Regions from separate parts of the Scytonema hankhaensis NUACC26 genome, predicted to be linked through region 2. Evidence: riboswitches for the same ligand, from Rfam matches in the RefSeq annotation. Region 2 holds a riboswitch; each other region holds the start of a gene.
What was found. A riboswitch is a leader RNA that binds a small molecule or an ion and turns the genes downstream of it on or off. The one in region 2 is predicted to bind cyclic di-AMP.

Region 1: it holds a riboswitch for cyclic di-AMP, as region 2 does, so the genes downstream of both, ACKTT2_RS05675 (adenine nucleotide alpha hydrolase family protein) here and ACKTT2_RS34460 (hypothetical protein) in region 2, are expected to answer to the same signal.
Region 3: it holds a riboswitch for cyclic di-AMP, as region 2 does, so the genes downstream of both, ACKTT2_RS30555 (glycosyltransferase) here and ACKTT2_RS34460 (hypothetical protein) in region 2, are expected to answer to the same signal.
Region 4: it holds a riboswitch for cyclic di-AMP, as region 2 does, so the genes downstream of both, ntrB (nitrate ABC transporter permease) here and ACKTT2_RS34460 (hypothetical protein) in region 2, are expected to answer to the same signal.

Annotation. Positions count from the first base shown of each region.
Region 1 is NZ_BAACAP010000114.1:3,565-8,595, reverse strand. It holds gene ACKTT2_RS05680 (ABC transporter ATP-binding protein) at 1-658, shown strand, start outside; cyclic di-AMP (ydaO/yuaA leader) riboswitch at 798-999, shown strand; gene ACKTT2_RS05675 (adenine nucleotide alpha hydrolase family protein) at 1,196-1,897, shown strand; gene ACKTT2_RS05670 (ArsB/NhaD family transporter) at 2,334-3,671, shown strand; gene ACKTT2_RS05665 (hypothetical protein) at 3,949-4,554, shown strand; gene ACKTT2_RS05660 (OmpA family protein) at 4,602-5,031, shown strand, end outside.
Region 2 is NZ_BAACAP010000229.1:53,822-58,852, forward strand. It holds gene ACKTT2_RS34455 (sucrose synthase) at 1-2,044, opposite strand, end outside; cyclic di-AMP (ydaO/yuaA leader) riboswitch at 2,370-2,505, shown strand; gene ACKTT2_RS34460 (hypothetical protein) at 2,644-2,889, shown strand; gene ACKTT2_RS34465 (SLC5/6 family protein) at 2,980-4,278, shown strand; partial or broken gene ACKTT2_RS34470 (DUF6883 domain-containing protein) at 4,348-4,725, shown strand; gene ACKTT2_RS34475 (DUF4926 domain-containing protein) at 4,745-4,993, shown strand.
Region 3 is NZ_BAACAP010000221.1:253-5,283, reverse strand. It holds gene ACKTT2_RS30570 (DUF2795 domain-containing protein) at 199-390, shown strand; gene ACKTT2_RS30565 (TIM-barrel domain-containing protein) at 612-1,886, shown strand; gene ACKTT2_RS30560 (DUF5110 domain-containing protein) at 1,831-2,169, shown strand; cyclic di-AMP (ydaO/yuaA leader) riboswitch at 2,739-2,924, shown strand; gene ACKTT2_RS30555 (glycosyltransferase) at 3,087-4,364, shown strand; gene ACKTT2_RS30550 (hypothetical protein) at 4,510-4,761, shown strand; partial or broken gene ACKTT2_RS30545 (hypothetical protein) at 4,912-5,031, shown strand, end outside.
Region 4 is NZ_BAACAP010000114.1:9,723-14,753, reverse strand. It holds gene ACKTT2_RS05700 (PhoX family protein) at 1-825, opposite strand, end outside; gene ACKTT2_RS05695 (sensor histidine kinase) at 1,382-2,596, opposite strand; cyclic di-AMP (ydaO/yuaA leader) riboswitch at 3,211-3,436, shown strand; gene ntrB (nitrate ABC transporter permease) at 3,531-4,382, shown strand; gene ACKTT2_RS05685 (ABC transporter substrate-binding protein) at 4,465-5,031, shown strand, end outside.

The sequences.
Region 1 (5,031 bases), on a different contig from region 2:
TGGTTGCGGTAAGTCTACTCTTTTGAAGATTGTCGCGGGTTTAGAGAAAGCGACTACTGGTTCTGTCAGACTTGATGGCAAAGAAATTCGCAAACCAGGTGCTGAACGTATGATGGTGTTTCAACACTACTCCCTGTTGCCTTGGTTGACAGTAAAGGAAAATATCCGACTAGCGGTGGATGAAGTGCTCAAAGATGCTTCAAGATCTGAAAAAATCAGCATTGTTAATGAGCACTTGGCAATGGTAAACTTGAATGCGGCTGCAGACAAATACCCCGAGGAAATTTCTGGTGGAATGAAGCAGCGTGTGGGGATTGCAAGAGCCTTAGCTATTCGTCCAAAAATGTTGTTGATGGACGAACCGTTTGGGGCATTGGATGCATTGACTCGGGGGAAATTACAGCGGCAAGTGTTGGATATTTGGGAAAACCATCGTCAAGCTGTGATGATGGTGACTCATGACGTGGATGAGGCAATTTATATGTCAGATCGCATTGTTCTTATGACTAATGGACCATCTGCCAAAATTGGGGAAATTTTAGAAGTTCCTTTTTCTCATCCACGCGATCGCTCGGCAATGCGAAACTCAAAAGAGTATTTTGAACTTCGCAATCACGCCCTCAACTTCTTAGATAAGTATTTTACTCAAGATGAGTAAGACAGTGACCAGTGACCCTTACGGGTTCGCCAGTCGCCTACGGCGGGAGACCCGCCTGCAGCGCTGGACTCACCAGTGACCAGTATTAACTAAGAATTGTTAACTGTTAGCTAATAACTGACTGATAACTGATAATTGTTAAAGTGGGTAGCCTAATTTAAATTTCAGAAATTTAAAGCGGAGGAACCAATTTTTGGGGCTTATCTTGAAAAGGGGTAAAGGATGAAGAATAAATAAGAAATTGCTCTTTCTCACTTCATTCTTCATTGTTCATAATTCAAGAGAGACACCTTCCAGTCTTAGCCCGTCAGCTAACTCCGTAGGCAATGGAAGGAACCCCCAAGCTTTGGCTGTATATAACAGTTTCGATTGGGGATTCCTAGAGAAATTTTAGATTTTGGATTTGGGATTTTAGATTTTAGATTAAAGTGTTTTTTCTTCAATCCAAAATATAAATCCAAAGTCGTAAATCTAAAATCCAAAATTAATAGACCCGCTTCTCCCGATCAGGTCGTTTCGTATTAAGAGAAGAAAACTGTGAATATTAAGCCATTGTTAGTGCGTCTACAAAATGCTATTGGAAGAGATGATTTGATAGATCAAATGGTACTCCTTCCAACACCAAAAACATCTGTTTCTGAAGAAATTCAAGCCTCGAAGGAAATAAATTTAATCGTTGGCTATAACAGTTCTCCGAACAGTCATACCGCGCTAGATATTGCTTTGTTGACAGCTCACCAAACACGTTTGGCTACTAAAGCGCAGGTGACAGTTCAAGTCGTATATGTAATGGAAGATCGTTTAATGTGTGGTGTTGCAGAAGTTGTGCCGACAGAGGAAGCGGGGACTTGTCACAGAAATGAACAAACAGTATTACCACATTTTCTAACAAACTCCACAGAGGAAGAATTGACTACGGGGATAGTAACCCAAACAAGATGGCAAGATAACTCAACACACTTATCACAAACAGAAAAATCTGTAGATAGGTTCGCGCAAGCAGAACGTATATTGAGACAAGCTAGTTGTTTAGCTGCCGAATGGAAAAGTTCTTTCAAAGCTCATTTACGATTTGGTTTTGTTGCGACAGAACTAAAAAGAGTTGTTGTTTCAGAATCAGCTGATATATTGTTTCTTGGGTGTAACTCAATCGAGCATCCAATTGTACAAAATCTAGGTTCTAAATTCCCTTGTCCAGTACTGGGAATTCCAAACTCAATTCAGAATAAATATATCTAAAGGTAAGTATTTTGTCATTACCTCATTAAGTCTAAATTACTGTGAAAAACCAGATACCCAACTTCTCTAAGAAGTCGGGTATCTGAATGTTTAGTAGGTAATGAGCATCCTAATTTGGAACAAACATAGAACAAACATAGAGCGATTGAAATCGCGGCTATACAAGCGCTCGTCCGCCTACGCGGACTTTGTTTGTGTAGCCCCAGAATTCCATTCTGATGGCATATTTGCTAAAACGGGATGCTCCCTTTTTAAAATTTCGATAATATGCTTATAATTCTATTATTCTACAACTAATACCATTTCACCAAATGATTGCTACACACGATCCCCCCTAGCCCCCCTTAGTAAGGGGGGTTGGGGGGATCGCATTTGTCTCAAAGATATAGGGAATTGGTATAACAACTAACAACTAACCACTAACTATTAACCAATAATGGAAAACTGGCAAGCACTCATCAGTATTCTCACATTTATAAGCGTCATAATTTTAATTATGACAGAGTGGGTAAACTTGACAATTGCTGCCCTATTAGGAGCATTGTTATTGGTTTTCACTAATGTCATGACTTTAGAAGATGCTGTTAGCTATATCAGCAACAGTCACGGAACATTAGGTTTGTTCTTTGGAGTTATGGTACTAGTTAGAGCATTTGAACCTACTAAGATTTTTGAATATCTTGCAACTCAAATAGTCATTCTTGCAAGAGGTAAGGGCAATCGTTTACTGCTAGGAATTGTAGCAATTACAACTCCTATTTGTGCTGTATTGCCTAACGCTACTACAGTTATGCTACTAGCACCTTTAATTCCACCAATTGCTGAGGAAGTCGGGGTTAATTGTGTGCCATTGCTGATCCTTATGGTGTTTGTGGCAAATAGTGCGGGGTTACTCACAATCGTTGGCGATCCTGCTACATTTATTGTCGGTGATGCTATTAATATTAGCTTTACAGATTACTTGTGGCGCTTGAGTTTGGGAGGTGCGATCGCGATCGCTACTATAGTAGCAGTATTACCATTCCTCTTTCGCAAAATCTGGAAAACTAATCTAGACAACCTCGAACAACTACCACATCCTCAAATCAACCATCTACGAGTTTTAACCATCGGTGGATTTATAGTTGCTTTCGTATTAGTCTTTTTCGTAGCAGGAGAATATTTACCAACTCCTGTTTCACCTGCTGCTGTTGCTTTGTTAGGAGCAGCTTTAGCAATGCTTTTATCCCATCAAAGTAAAATAGATACAGTTAATAACATACTAAGAGATGTAGATTGGAGTACTTTAATATTCTTTATGAGTATTTTTGTACTTATCGGTGGATTAGAAAAAACTGGTGTTATTAACAGTTTGTCTGGAGTTTTAGCAGTTGTTTTAGGAAAAAACATTCTGATTGGTTCGTTATCTCTCATTTTTTTCATTGGGTTGCTTTCTAGCGTTGTTCCCAATATTCCTCTAGTTGTAGCCATGGTTCCCTTACTCAAACAGTACATTGTTAATGTTGGATTGGCATCAACTGAAGTTTTAGCACCAAATTTTCAGGGACAGTTTCCTCCAGAAGTACTACCACTTTTTTACGCTATGATGTTCGGCGCAACTTTAGGAGGAAATGGAACTTTAGTAGGTGCATCAGCCAACATTGTTGCTGCAGGAATTGCCGAACAACACGGGCGTCGCATCTCATTCCACACTTTTCTACATTATGGCTTGCCAGTAATGCTATTACAACTCATAGCTTCTGCCTTATACGTGCTATTTCGGTTTCTCTTATAAAAAGCAGCAGAAACAGACGAGAGAGCGTCATGTAAGCTCTTTTTTACTTTTGTAATAACTTAAGAAAAATTCTTAAAAATTTATAAATCTAAAAATCAAGATAGGGTTTTAACTTCTCGTATAAAACACCCATTTCAAGCAGTGCAACACTCATTTAAAGATGCTAGGCTACCTAGTAGACATGGGGCTACATATCAAGGAATTACCGTTTACGGAGTTAATATGTTAAAACAGCAAAGAATCAACTCAGTTACAAATTAATTATAGAATCTTGTCTATGAATCCATCAGAATCGGAACAAAACAACAATCACAGAATAGAGTTAGCTCAATCAGGGTTAAACCATAATATGGATAAATCGTTAATTGGTGGCACTGATATTGCAGAAGGTAATAACCTAGCTAAGGTTAGAGATATTCTCTTTGGCAATCAAATGCGGGAAGTAGAAAAAAGATTTGCCCGTATAGAAGATCGTTTTGTAAAAGAATATACTAACCTTAGAGAAGACACTAAAAAACGTTTAGATGCTCTAGAAGTTTACATTAAAAACGAAATTGAATCTTTATCTAAAAGAGTTAAAAATGAGCAGGGGGAACGTGGTGAAGCTTTAAAATCATTAGCTGAAGAAAATAGAAATTTAATTACATCGCTAGAAAAAGCACTCAAACAATTAGAGGAACAAACTAATAATAACCAACGGGAAATTCGCGAACAGATTCTTAATCAATCTAAAAACCTACAGGATGATATCCGACAAAAATATGAAGAAATAGCAGCTTTATTAAAAAGAGAAACGCAAGAACTCCGGATAGATAAAACTGACCGTAACGCTCTAGCTAATCTTTTCTCGGAACTAGCCATCCGCTTAAATTCTGAACATTAAAATCAGTGACAAGTGACAAATGACAAGTGACAAATGACAAATGACAAATGACAAATGACTTAAATGAACTTCGTACTTTGCTTTTTGGTCTAGAACCACAAAAATTAGAGAAAATCTACGAGAGATTAGACAATCCACAAATAACAGCAGAAGATATCAGCCGATTGCTACCAGAAGCAGCACAGCGTGCAGAAGACAAAGAACTGAGCGATGCTATGGTTCCTACTGTGGAGAATGCCATTCATACTTCTATTCAAAAAGACCAAGATGTTCTTGCAACTGCGATTTTTCCAATTGTAGGACCAGCAACTCGTAAAGCGGCGATCGCTGCAGTCGAAGAGATGATTCAGTCGTTAGATAAAACTTTGGAATTTGGCTTATCTCCAAAGAGTTTAAAGTGGAGAATAGAAGCGCTAATGACTGGGAAAACATTTGCCCAGATTGTGATGCTTCGGACTTTAGTCTATCAAGTAGAAC
Region 2 (5,031 bases):
CACAACTCATCGCTTCAAGAATGGTTCTACCAAAAGCTTCAAAGCGGGCAAAATGAACAAAAAGACCTCCTCGATCGGCAATAACGCGATAAGCTTCTCCAATTTCCATCAGGGGAAGATGCATACCTACCCAACGGATGCGTCCGTGGAGATTGTATTCATTAATAATGTTATGAAGTCGTTCGATTTCTCCTGCTTCGTCTGAGTTGAGCGCTTGCTCTGAATGTAATTTGTCAGAGAGGATAATTAAATTACAACGTTCTTGTAAATCTTGACTTCGACCAAAGCATTCTGCTAATCCCGCAAGGTTATCTATAGGAGTGACGCTACCAACAGCAAAAATGGGTCGCTTGTTTGCGTTCTCTAAATGCCCCAGAATGTTTGAGTCTTCGCGAGTGAAAAGTAGTTCTTGAACTCGCGATTGAAGGTTGGGGTCGCGGTTTTCTTTTTGATTGTAGGGGAAGAAAACATGTTCGTTTACCCCTGGTGGTACCATATTAAACTTGGGACTAAACAAGTCAATTCCGTCAACAACGTGGTACAACTGTGGCATTGTAAAGTTTTTGTATGACTCGTATTGACCCATAGTGTCGGGTGTGCCTACAATCTCTTGATAGGTTGATGTCACAATAAAGTCTGCTGCATTCATACCTATCAAATCAGAGGTGTATTGCGCCGAAAAGTGGTATTTGTCTTCTAAATCTTGCCAATACAAATTGCTGAATAAGTGTTTGGGTTTTTCTAGAGAGTGAGCAATGTTACAGTGAGTGACTTTTAAACGACGTGCTAAAAGAAAAGTAACTAAGTTACCATCGCTGTAGTTACCGATAATTAGATCGGGTTTACCTTGAAATTGTGCTAGTAACTCTCGTTCCGCATCTAAGGCAAACGTTTCGAGATAAGGCCAAATTTCAAATTTAGAAATCCAGTTTTGCGTAATATTGGGATTAACATCTAGAAAAGGAACTCGCAAAATCCAAGCATTCTCCGTACCTTGAACTTTTTCTAAGCGCAAGTTACATTGGGTTCCTTCGCAGTTAGGAATCAGGCGAGTGAGTATAGTCACTTGGGGTTGAATCCCAAGCACATCTAGCCCAGCCAATTGGATTTCTTCTCGCAGTTTGTTTTCTAAACTACGGGCTTGTTCGAGAATATAGATGACTTGACCTGCGGTTTCGGGTCTTCCCATCACTCCTTCCTGTCCAACCCAACCATGTACGGAAACAAGAGCAACGCGGAAGATTGAGGGAACGCGAGCAACAAAGGCTTCTAAAATGGCGGGTTCAGCAGTGTCAATGAGTCGATTGAGAAGTGCTAAGGTTTCTAGTACGCGGGATGCAGTGTTTCCCCAACCTGGTTCAAAACCTAAGTCTTGCAATTCATAGCGGAATTTTTCGTAGGGTTCGCTTGGTTGGCGATCGCTCAACAAACCAATAGCTACTCTAACTTGTTGGGCGAGCTGAGTTCCTGAGTGAATGCGACCGTTAATGAGTAGAGGAACGCCATCATACTGGCGTCGTTTGAGAACATCGTACAGGACTTCCAACCAATAATCAGGAGCTGTCAGCACTTGCGAGCACAAGTAACGATTGAGAAACCCCAACCCTTGACCGATATTTCTGGGATCGTCAATTTTGGGAGAACCGTGATGGAAGGGGCGGAAGTCTATTTCTAAGATTTGAGGATGGTAGCGCTCGACACGGCGATCGCGCACATTCAGTAGTTCTTGCGGAGTCATTTGTTCAAAGCTTGTCAAATTTGCCCCCAATCGCCAAGCTTCTTGGACACCTATGCGAGGTCGGAGAAGGAACCAGGCACTTTCCTCCTCTAGAATGATTTCATGAGTGTAGTGAATCAGTTTGCCTAGAGAAGAAGAGTGAAAAAAGTACGCTGGCTTTTGCGAGTGGTTGCAAAAGTCGGCAAAAGTTTGCAAAATTTCGGTTCTTAGGAAGTATTTCTTCCCAGAAGCACTTAGATCGTAGACCAACTGACGCAGAGCCGTTTTCTCATCACTGTTTAACACAGTTTGAACTAGTTCATACATAGCCAACTCCTGACCTTTAGATAGACCGCAACCTCATGTTTCTCCCTGACTTAAATAACGATTTAACCTGTGATGACGCATTAATAGAGGTTCATCCCCTACGTTAGCGCAGATCTAGCTTTGAGATCGGCTTCATTAGAAAGGATAAAGAATGAGGGTAGAAGTATAAAAGTTTTGCCTGTATAACCCCGAATTCTATTTGCGAAAGCTTTACAAATATTCTTATAAGTAAAGATTACATTGAGAAATAAAAATAGAGATTGACTGCTTCCTTATATCAGTATTATTTTATGTATTGATTAGGAAAGTCGCCTAATTCAATCCAGTCATGCGAGCGCAAAATCCAAATGACTGGGTGAGAAGCGGAGGAACCAACGTATTGGGGCGAATCTTTGGAGAAAGAAAGGCACCTTCCAGCCTTAGCCCGTCAGCTAACTCCGTCGGCATTGGAAGGAGTATCCATGGTAGAGGTTGTATTCAGCCTATCCCTAAGATCCTCCTGTATGTAAGTGAAAGCTCATCTCGTGAAACTCGCGATCGAAGAGCGATAAGCAAGGTTTCTTGCTAAGCCGATCTAATTCCAAATTAAGGAGGATAAAATGCCTATCCAAAATCGTACATTCTTTGCCGAACACGTTACCTTTTTGCCAGAAAACCAATTTAAGGAAATTGGTGAGTGTGCGGGTAAAAAACTTTTGCTGATTGGTAGAACAAAAGGCTATGGCGAACCAATTGTAGCTACAAGTCAGACAGAAGAGCCAAGCCAAGAGGATTTATACGCCTACGATCTTTACGAACTGCTAAAAGTGAGCAACGATCCGGTTACAATTGTAGAAGAAATTTAAAACAGTAATCAGTACTAGTTATCTGTCACTGGTTACTAGTTACTGGTCACTGGTCACTGGTCACTGGTTACTGGTCACTGGTCACTGATTATGAATAACCGCAGGTTAGATACCTTCTCCCTGGCGGCTTTATTGGTTTCAGCACATTACGGGTTGGGATTTCTCCTAGGAACAGCAGAGAAATCCCTAACTCATGGTGCGGCTGGAAGCCTTTATGCTGTCTCTCTTGGCTTGGGTACAATTGCTCTTATAGTACTAGCAAAGTTTTACTGGACGCAAACAGAACAAATTTGGACTCTCCTCGGTTCTGCTTATGGAAGTGGAGTGAAAATATTTGTGGGGCTAATGTCTTGGGGTTCTCTGATTGGGATTGAAGCAGTACAGTTAATTTCTGCAGCTTCCATCCTCAAAGTCTTTGGCATCCCGCCCATACCTTCAATGATTGTTTTGGCAACTTTGTTTGCGGTGCTCTCCTTATTACCAGTAGAGAAAGCAGGTTGGATATTAAGAGGGTTGCTATTTGTCAATTTTTTGGCTCTTCTTTACGGGCTGTGGGTGCTGCAAGGATTTCCTGAGTATTTGCGATCGCCCTTAGAGTTTGCGAATTCACTTCAATTGGAAAGCTTGCCAAAAACAGTAGGTATAACACTATCTACGGTTTTGTTGGTGCTGATAGATATGAAGTACCAAATGTATCTCGTTCAAGCAAAAGATGTAAAAAGTTTATATAAGGGATGTCTTTTAGCAGGAATTTTGTTATTGCTACTTGCTTTATTACCTTCAACCGTTGTGACAACCGCCCATCAAGCCGGAATTTTACCAGATAGTATAGGTGGTAAAGAAACATTACCCTATATTCTATCTTGGATTGGTGGTGGACCTGACAAACCCTTGGGTATTGCATTAATTGTGTCTTTATTAGTTCCTTCACTCGGTATTGGTAGTAGTATATTAAGAGTACAGAGCAAGATTATTTTTGACTTTAATATTTTACCAGTATCTATTAGTACTCAATTGCTTGTAACCTTTGGAAATGCGCTTTTTGGTTTAATAGTCGCCTTAAGAGGAGGTGAGATTGTTAGTTTAATTGTGGCTTTTTATGCTGCTTATGTAGGTGCAGTTATTGTTCCTTTTGCTGCTTATTTAATTTCCCGAGGAAAACGCTATACCTTTTCTAGAGCGAGTGTTAAGTTATCTTTAATTGCAAGTAGTTGTTCATCGATATCTCTATTGATCGTAACTCGTTTTAATTTCCATCTAGAACTCTTGGGAAGTACGGAATTAAATATTATGGGAGCAGGGATTTTCTCTGGAATCTTATTTTTATCTGCGGGTGAAGTCATAGAAAAGTACTTCCCCGCATCAGGAACAGTGAACAGTAACCAGTGACCAGTGATATGAAATGAGATGGAGCTAAAATTGGTCTCATAGCCAGCTTCCCCTAATTCAACCTCTGAAATGGGAATATTTTGTTACTATATATTAGTACGTAAGTTTAATCTTTTACTGCTAATCCCAAATGCTGAGAATGCAGTAGTGGACATTCGTAAACTACGTGAGTATTGCTTGAATTCAGAACATGACGAAGGTAAGCACACTCGATTGTTTGCAGCAGCATTAGGGATGACTGCTGAAAATGCATAGGAGTTACGCAGCGTACTGGTAGAAGTCGTCAAAAATCATGAGGCTCAATTGGGACGACGTGATGAATATGGGCAACGTTATACGCTCGATTTCTTGCTAGAATGGCAAGGGAAAAGTGCAACCATTCGCAGTGGTTGGATTGTTGAACATGGTTCTGACATCCCAAAATTAACAACCTGCTATCCTCTATAACTATTGAAGGTGAGATCGGATGACTACGACGAGAGTCAAATTATTTGATATTGTTGCATTAACAATTGACCTTCCCGATGACAACCTGTTACGCGGACAGGTAGGGACGGTGGTGGAAGTCTTGGCTGGTGGTGCTGCGTTTGAAGTTGAGTTTAGCGATCGCAATGGGCGTACTTATGAGTCGATTGGTTTACGTCCAGACCAATTTATGATATTGCATTTTGAGCCAGCTTCCCCTGATTCAACCTCTGAAATGGCAGTAATGTAAACTGCTACACAAGTGAGTTAGCTATTTTTTATTAAGTC
Region 3 (5,031 bases), on a different contig from region 2:
CTTAGTTAGCGAATGAAGTTAATACTGAGCTGGTCTGAACAGTTAATCTATTCACGCTCGTCTATCGCTTCAGAATAAGTTGTGAATTGATAAGCTGAGTGCGCGATAAGCCTTCGGCTTAACCCTTAAAAGGGTATCGCATTTTCTGTCAGACCAGAAAAAGTAGTGTGATTCCTAGTTCATTAGTAGGAGGTTGTCATGATTAGAGTAAACTACGTACAGCTACAGAAAAGCTTGAATGAAGTTCAATACCCGGTAAGCAAGAAAGATTTAATTTTTTATGCCGAGGAAAAAGGTGTAGACGAAGGAGTACTTCGGGCTTTTAGGAATTTGCCAAATCAGCAATACCAAACACCTGTGGATGTGAGCCAAGCAATGGGCAAAGCATAACTTCCCACCTCGTTCCCAGCCACTGGCTGGGAATACTTTTTTACTTTAAATGCACGCCTCACGCATTTCTTTATTCTCGCAAACGAGATAATATAGAACGGGAATTTTTCAAGCGTTCTACAGAAATAGGATTTGACAAGCCTGGAGAACTTATTCGTACCGAACTTACAGACAGAGGTGCTAATTTCTATTTTGAACTTGCAGAATTAGAAATTTGTTTTTTGACTGAAGATTTTGTTCGAGTTGATTGGAAACCTGGTATATCACCTATTCCTTATGCCATTGCTCGACAGGATTGGCAAGAGGTGAAAACTCAATTTGCAGAGACAGAAAATGGTTACTCCATATCTAGTGCTAAATTAAAAGTTATTGTCAAAGAAGATGGTAGTTTAAAGTTTTGCGATTCTTCAGGACAAATCTTACGTGAAGAACTACCTCCTTCTCGTAAAAGCGAAGGATGGTTACATCAAGCACAACTAAGACAAGAAGAACAAATATACGGGCTTGGGGAACGGTTTTCTTATCTTAACTTACGTGCTGCTAAAGATGAGAAGCAACAACCAAAAACATATCGGATGTGGAACTATGATGCGGCGGGCATGTATGGCCCTGGTTCAGCTCCAATGTATATATGTATTCCCGTATATTTAGGTTTGCATTCCTCTGGCAGTTATCTGATTTTTTATGAAAACTCTTTTGACGCTTATTTTACCTTTGGGGAAATTGCTGTTGCTGATTTTGCAGGGGGATCGCTGCGTTACTACTTTACTTATGGCGTACCGGCTCAACTTTTAGAACGTTATACAGAATTAACTGGGCGTGCGGCTTTACCTCCTCTCTGGGCTTTAGGTTATCACCAATCTAAATGGGGATACCGTACAGAAGAAAAAATTCGGGAAGAAGCTCAAGCATTTCAAGATCGCAATTTACCTTTGAGTGCTATTCATTTAGATATAGATTGTCAAGTTGGTAATAGAGCGTTTACTATCGCTCCCGATCGCTTTCCTAAATTAGGAAGTTTTACACAAGAACTCAAAGAACTTGGGGTACAGTTTATTGCTATTCTAAATCCAGGTATTAAGTACAGCCGTCATAGTAATTTGTTTTTAGAAGGTCAAATACTGGACGGCTTTTGCAAACTCCCCAACGGGAAACTTGTTGTTGCTCCTGTTTGGCCTGGTTGGTGTGTATTTCCAGATTTTACTAACCCCAAAGTTCGTGGATGGTGGAGTCGCCAATATCAGTATCTGCTAGATGTGGGTGTTGCAGGATTCTGGTACGATATGAATGAACCAGCTGCTTTTATTGTTTGGGGCGATCGCTCGCTTCCTAAAGTCACACAACATTATATGGAAGGCAGGGGCGGGGATCATCGCGAAGCGCATAATATTTACCCTAGAACAAATTCCTCTGTTAGTTTTGGCAGGGAATATTTTACCTATGGAGGAGAAAAAGCAATTAACTCTGCATATTTACCCTCCTATAGAAGGCAATAGTGAAAATCTTCTTTACTCTGATGCAGGTGATGGTTATGGAGATTCGAGATTGCATAAATTTGCGATAACACGTTTTGAGAACAATTTAGAAATCGTTTGGACAACAGAAGGTAAGTACCCTTTTCCCTATAGATCGATAAGCTTACATATACACGGAATCCAACCACAACAAGTTTGGATTGATGATAAGGAAGTAACTTGTACTGGACAAATAATAGAATTAGTAGACTCAGAGGAGTTGATTGTCAACAATCGCTTCTGCAAGATTCATATTCAGGATTAGGGGGAAAGTACTTAAAGTCCCCCTTTTTAAGGGAAGCTATTGCGTTGGACGGTGAGACCAGTGCTGGTAGCGTTCGCGTGTGCCTTGCATATAGCGTGTGCCTTACACATACCCGTAAGGGCGTGGATAATGGGGGATCGTGTATAGCAATCATTTGGAGAATTGATATTGGTGGGCAATGCCCACCCCACAGGATGGAATCAATATAGTTTTTACATCTATCGATAGATAGAAAAATAATATAGATGAATAGAGTAATTCATAGAGTTGTCTTTAAAGAAAATTCATGTAATTATACTAACTTATGTTAAGCATTTGAAATTTATTTCTATGAAGGATATATCTTAGATGCAGGTCGGACTTCATAATTGTTCACCCATAACTCGTTGTACCAAGCTAGCTTTGTTAAACGGTTACCAGAATTACAAAACTTGCAATAATACGTATTGGAGAGTAGCAATGCTGGTTGCTTAAAGAAGTCTTCCTTAAAAAAGGTTGACTTATGTGAAGGTTACAAGTTAAATTCTTAACAATAGAGATTCGGTCTGCCTAGTTCACGGTTTACCTTAAACATAGTGTTCCCACAGGTAAACGTGGAGCGGAGGAACCACCCTTGGGGCTAATCTTGCACAAGGATAAAGGCTTAAGTATAAAGGATAAATAAGAAATCCTTTTTCTCACTTGATCCTTCAAAAGAGGGACATCTCTCAGTCCTAGCCCGTCAGCTAACTTCGTCGGCATTGAGAGGAGACTGAGCGAACAGCATTCTTAAGCAAGTAATGCTTTGTTCTCGTCGGTATCCTTGGCTGGTATCTGTGCGCTTCGTTGTACCTGCCCTTAGCTTTGGATAAGGGGTTACGCTACCTTGATTCAGATATTTAAGGTAGGAAAGATTGCCATAAGAGTGAAGTTTAACTATGCTACTGACAAAAAAGCATCGCATCGCTTTGATTTCTGTGGATGGAGATCCTGCTGCAGAAATAGGACAAGAAGAGGCTGGTGGACAAAACGTATACGTCCGTCAGGTGGGTTATGCATTAGCTCAAAAAGGTTGGCAAGTGGATATGTTCACTCGCCGTAGCAGTCCCGAACAAGCAGCTATCATTCAACATGGAACTAACTGTCGAACAATTCGACTCAAAGCTGGTCCCATGGAGTTTATAGGTCGCGATAGTCTACTGGATCGTTTACCTGAATTTATTGCAGAGTTTCAAGCATTCCAACAAAATCAAGGTTTTCAGTATTCTCTGGTTCACACTCACTATTGGTTGTCTTCCTGGGTGGGAATGGAACTGAAAAAGCGTCAACCATTGATCCAAGTGCATACATACCATTCACTAGGAGCAGTGAAGTACCGTAGTGTCACTGATATACCAGCAATAGCTAGTATCCGACTAGCTGTGGAAAAAAATTGTCTGGAGAGTGTAGATCGAGTTGTAGCCACTAGCCCCCAAGAACAGGAACATATGCGAAATCTTGTTTCCTGTCTTGGACGCATAGAAGTCATTCCTTGCGGTACGGATATTGAGAAATTTGGCTCAATTGAACGATCTGTAGCACGTCAAGCATTGGGGATTGCTCCTGATGCAAAAGTGGTGCTCTATGTCGGGCGCTTCGATAAACGTAAAGGTATTGAAACACTCGTTAGAGCTTTTGCAAAATCGAGTTTGCACGGTACGGGTAACTTGCAGTTAATTATTGGAGGCGGTAGTCGTCCCGGTTATAGTGATGGAATCGAACGCGATCGCATAGCCAGTATTGTATCTGAACTTGGATTAGAAAATTGCACAGCCTTTCCAGGACGGCTTGATGAGACTATTTTGCCCTCTTACTACGCTGCGGCTGATGTGTGTGTTGTCCCCAGTCATTACGAACCTTTTGGTTTAGTTGCTATCGAAGCGATGGCTAGCCAAACCCCAGTTGTAGCCAGTAATGTTGGTGGATTGCAATTTACAGTAGTACCCGAGGTTACGGGATTGCTTGCTCCTCCCAAAGATGAAGATGCTTTTGCCGTAGCCATTGACCGAATTCTAGAAAATCCAGAATGGCGCGATCGCCTTGGTGAAGCAGGTAGACAGCGTGTCGAAATTGCTTTTAGCTGGCAAAGTGTTGCCTCTAGATTAACTCATCTTTACACTCATCTGTTACCGGAAGTTGTCCCTTCACGCGAGAAGAAAGCTCCAGCTGTTGCTTAATAACTACTATTTCCTAATCAACTTATGAGGGAGGGAAACCGCAATCATTTCGCCGCCTCGAATCATAACTTTTCCACTGATAACCAACATTTTGTAGCGTAAGTACAAACAACCGTAAAGTCTATTCAGTTAAGGAGTCATGACAATGTTAGAGATTGGTGACTATACACGCCATCAGGTTACTGGACTAATTGGTCAAGTTGTCGGTTACGGGCATGAAGTCGTACAAGGAGTGTACGTAACAACTCTCAAAGTCAGAGAGATTTCCAACGGAAGCCAAGACCGCAGCAGATTTTTAGAAGATGTATACTCTGAATGGGTACGAGTAGAAATAGAAGAAGTTCCTACAACTCTTTCCTCAGAATCGGGGAAGAGTGAAGTCGCATTGCAAGCATAACGACACAATTCTTACTTTTGTGGTACGGGCGTCCTCGCCCGTACTGTATTACAACAGTTTTCACCTCAATGAACCATACCGTTTGTAGGGGCGCAATGCCTTGCGCCCCTACATCTGTGGTCTATAGCGATTTTCTGTTGACTGTAATACATGAATAAATTGTGTTGTGGAACGGGTGTGTTGTGGAATGGGTGTGTTGTGGAACGGGTGTGTTGTGGAACGGGTGTGTTGTGGAACGGGTGTGTTGTGGAACGGGTGTGTTGTGGAACG
Region 4 (5,031 bases), on a different contig from region 2:
ATCAGAACTTAGATTAAAGACTTCGGTAGCTGCAGCGCCTGTACTAATGAGATAATTTTCGTCTTCTTGTTGATAGCTTCTAGAACCCCATGAAGTGACTTCTTTGTATCTGTCAGCGCGTTGGCTGTTAATTCCCAAACCCGATAGTCCGTGGATGCGTCGATTTTTGGGATCGCGCACAACAGCAAAACGTTCGTTACGGTTTTGTCGAGCAATTCTGACAACAGAACCGCCTATGTTATACATAAATTCACCCAAGACTTCAAGATTTGTTCTGTCTTCAGGTAAGTCTTTTCTAATAACTAAAGAATATGTTGTGGGAAATCCTATAAGGTCGCTATCACTTGTAAAACCAGGTACGGTAGCGGTAATAGGGTAAGATATGTACTCGTGATTGTTCCAAAGGTAGCCATCGTTGAGGTTTCTACCATTAATAGGAATAAAGCCCGTGTAGTCACTGTTGTAGCCAAAGTACTCTTCTTTATTGGGGAAAACGCGATCGCCCCATGCTACAATTACATACCTTTCATATTCTGGTGGTACTACTACGTCGTCAATAACAGTGTAAGTACTTAATGCTGCATTAGCAGAAGGTTCTAAAATATTTCCTTGTTCAATTCCTGTTGATAAATAGCTTTTTTGCTGAGTGTAAATTGGTAAAGGATGCGGCAAACGGAGTGGAGTAAATTTCAAAGGTATACTACCATCAGCAGCAATGCTAGGACTGTTGCCAAAAAAGTGGTCTCCCAACATAGGAGATAGTAGTGTTGCGCCAGCACTTGCTCCAAAAAAAGCTAGTAGTTGTCTCCTGGAAAACTTAGACATTGAATTGCCTCTTAATAAGAACAACAGGAATTAGTAATACAAACCTATTTCTGCCACCTATACCGTATAAAATTACGGCTTTTATTATTTTTTAATAACAAAATAATTGCAATATTTTTTGCAATTATTCTGCTTCAAAAACAGGGATAGATTAGCAAGAAAAAGGATGTTTTCTCTCTCAATAGGGATATTTTTTCTGGCTCTGACTTTTAAATATGAAGTTATACCTTTTCTATCAGCATCATCCGACAGAAGTATTATGTACCCTATTCAAAAGTTATATTTACGATTGCTTTACTAGTTTTTATTTAATTGTTAATTTATTATTAACCTCGTTATAATCTAATCTATGCTATACAAAAAATAGAGTTTATTTTTATAGGAAAATCTGTAGATATTTTTTAAGTTGTAGGGTGGGCACTGCCCACCATTCGCGCTTTGGTGAGCACTGCTACCCTAGGTGTTTAGATAATCAAATAGCGGGAAGGGAGTAACTACTTTTTAAACAACCTCTAAGGATTTTTCGTAGTTTTTGAACTATTTACAAAAATTCTCTTCAATTCACTTCTAATGGCAAAATTATTGTAAAAGTTGAGCCAACTTCCACTTGTGATACAACATTAATTTCTCCTTGTAGGAGTTTCACTAACCGTAACACTATTGCCAAACCCAAACCAGTGCTATCGGAAAGGTAGGATAGTTGATCTCCGATACCAATACGGAAGTAGGGTTTAAAAATTTGGGCTTGGTTTTCTGGCTCAATACCAACGCCTGTATCGGAAACTGAAATTACCCACTGACTATCGTTCAGAATTTCACATTTTATTTTAATAGTTCCGCGATCGGTATAGCGAATTGCGTTACTTAGAAGATTTGTTAATATTTGTTGTAATCGCAATGGATCTGTGTAAACTAGTTGAGGCGCTTCTTGAAGCTCGATAAGTATTTGTAACTCTTTATTGGTTGCTAAAGACTCCAACATTTCATGAACGCCTTTGACCAATTCACATGGATTAATGAATTCGGGGTGCAATTTCATCTCCCCTGCATCATAACGAGAAATTTCTAATGCATCATTGATAATCCGAAGTAATTGTCTGCCACTACGCAAAACTCTCTCGATGTGTTCTAAATTTGTGAAATTGTCCTTTTCTTCTTTTTCATCTTTTACATCTGAGTGCTTTCGTTGCAAGCGTAAAAATAAATCCGAGTAACCAATGATTGAAGTTAAAGGGCTTTTGAGTTCGTGTGCTAGATAGGATAAATTATCTTGATTTGACCGCACTAAGCGTGTGAGTTCTTGATTGTTAAGACTTAACTGGTTTTGTAGGTGTTGTAGTTCTGTCAGGCGCTGTTCTGTGTAACTTTGAAAACAAGATGCGATCGCTTCATCCAACACCATATCAATAACTCGTACTGCTCGTAACACTTCCCGTACAGATGCTTGTAAAAATTCTGGTTCAATTGTCTTAAATATAATATCTCGTAGGATGCAGTATTCTCGTGCAATTTCTGCTGCGTCATAACCTTGCTCTGCTCTCAAAATTCCATGATTCAAACTTTCTTGAACGATCCGTTTCATTTCCTCATCTTGTGGACTTTTCGCAAGTACATCTGCAAGGGCGTTGAGGATATCACCAAGATGATTCTGGATAGCTGAGCGTGAGAGATTTTTTGTGATGGTAATTTTTTTGTCTTCTCGAACAGCTTCCACCCACTCTTCTACAATTATTTGAGTTTTGTTCTCTAGTAATTGACTAAAATCTTTCATTTCTTGTAATTCGACAACATCTAAATATAGCAATCATATTCCATTAGTGAAATGTACTTATGGTAAATATTGTCCATAAAATCATGCTTTTGATTGGTAATACCTACTATATAGTGGTTAAAATTTTTCATTAATGATATAAATATATAGCAATCCTAAATCATTCGTCAAAAATGTTGAGCACTGTAGGTAGGGCAATGCCCACCAAAAGCTTCAGTGGTGGGCATTGCCCTACTGACATCTTGCACCTCCCTTGAGGCAGGAAACGGTGGGCTGTCTTCCCTACCTACGAAACAATCAGCTTTTTAGCCTAATTATTTTTTCAAAAAAACGGTGATGCAAGATATGAACCTACCTACTTGTATTTCACAAATCAAATAGGATTGCTATATACAGTATTGAGTTAATATAAATAAAAAAGCTGTTAATATCATGATTTTTTAAAGTGAGCGATATGTAAATTATACTCATTACACAATTCTTATCAAATATTTACACTCGAAGAGAGAAAGTCATCTGAAAATAGCAAACAGCAGTCAACTGTAAAATAAAATCTTCTATCTTTCGATACCTTGACGGTACTGTGTAGCGATGTTACATTTATCTAAAATTTAAGAGTAAGTCAGCTTAATCCGGTTAATCGTAAGTTTGCATTAGCTGGAGCGGAGGAACCATCCAAAGGGGCGTATCCTGAGAAAGGGTAAAGGATAAAGCATAAAGGATAAAAAAAGGGGACAGTAGTAACTTCATCCTTCAGACTTTATACTTAATCTTTCTCAGGGGGAGGATCTCTCAACTCTAGCCCGTCAGCTAACTTCGTAGGCACTGAGAGGAGACTGAAGAGACAATAATCTTTATTGAATCTCATCAGTATCCTGGCTGGTACTGCTCGGTTTTTTGTACCCGCAATTCAAGTCTGGTGAGGTAAAGCAGAGTGTTTCAATTAAACATAGCTGCAATTATTGCAGTTGCTGGACAAGCAGCCTGGAAAAAAACAAAACCCGTACTGGTGAAAGAAACGGTTATATTACCAGCGATCGGATTTTTAGCAATTATCCTACTGTGGTGGGTTATTGCTCTTGTCAATCATGAATTAATGCCTACCCCACCTGAAGCATTGGTTGCCAACTTGGATTACATCCTGAACCCGTTTTATCAAAGAGGACCAGGCAATTTAGGAATTGGATGGTTGTTGATAGCAAGCTTGCGACGGGTATTGCTAGGTTTTTTACTAGGTGCTGTGGTCGCAATTCCCCTAGGTTTTTTGATTGGAATGTCTAAATCAGCAATGCTTGCTTTGAATCCAGTCATTCAAATTTTTAAGCCTGTATCTCCTTTGGCTTGGTTGCCAATAGCCTTGGCAATCTTCAATTTGGCAGATCCATCCGCCATCTTTGTTATTTTCATCACCTCTTTGTGGCCAACAATCATCAATACTGCATTGGGCGTATCAAGTGTTCCCAAAGATTATATAGATGTAGCACGAGTCCTGGAAATGCCCCGTTGGCGGCGAATTACGAAAATTATTTGGCCTGCTAGTCTACCGTATATCTTTACTGGCTTGCGGATCAGCTTGGGAATTGCTTGGCTGGTAATCGTTGCTGTAGAAATGCTAACTGGTGGTATTGGAATCGGCTTTTTTGTCTGGGATGAGTGGAGTCGTCTTAACTTGAGTTCAGTATTCTTAGCTGTATTGGTCATTGGCTTAACTGGATTATTGCTTGATTTTGCAGTAGGCAAAATTCAAGAATTAGTCACTCGTCGTCCGGGAACAACAGCAAGTTAATTAGGGTTAGTAGGGGCGCAAGGCCGCCGCGCCCCTACAGGAGATAGTAGAACCCTGAAAAATTAACTAATAAGAGTAGCTTATGAACAACGCTGATAACGAAAATATTTTGCATCGACGGGAGTTTTTGGTAGGAATAGGAGCAACAGCAGCTGGAATGGCGTTGTCGTCATGTGCTATTTCCGGAGACCGCAGTGCTAAAGGACTAACAGAAGAAGCTGCTGCTGTTCAACCTGTTGTTGATTCTAAAACATTAGAAAAACCAAATCTTACCGTTGGTTATGTCCCTGTTAATGACTGTGCGCCTTTTGCTATTGCTTGGAAAAAAGGTTTTTTCCGTAAATACGGGCTAAACGTGAAACTCAATCGGGAGGCTAGTTGGGCAACATCTCGTGACGGAATTATTTTTGGTCGCCTTGATGCCTCTCCCGTTGTGTCTGGTGCTGTAACCAATGCCAGAATTGGTGCTGAAGGTGCTCGTCACGCTCCGTTATGTGCAGCCATGACAATACATCGTCATGGAAATGCCATGACAATGAATAAAGCTATGTGGGATTTTGGACTGCGCCCGTGGTACGAGTACAAAGCACAATATGGCGATAAAGCTTTGGAAGAGTTTGGTCGCGATTTTAGAGCTTTTTTTGAAAAA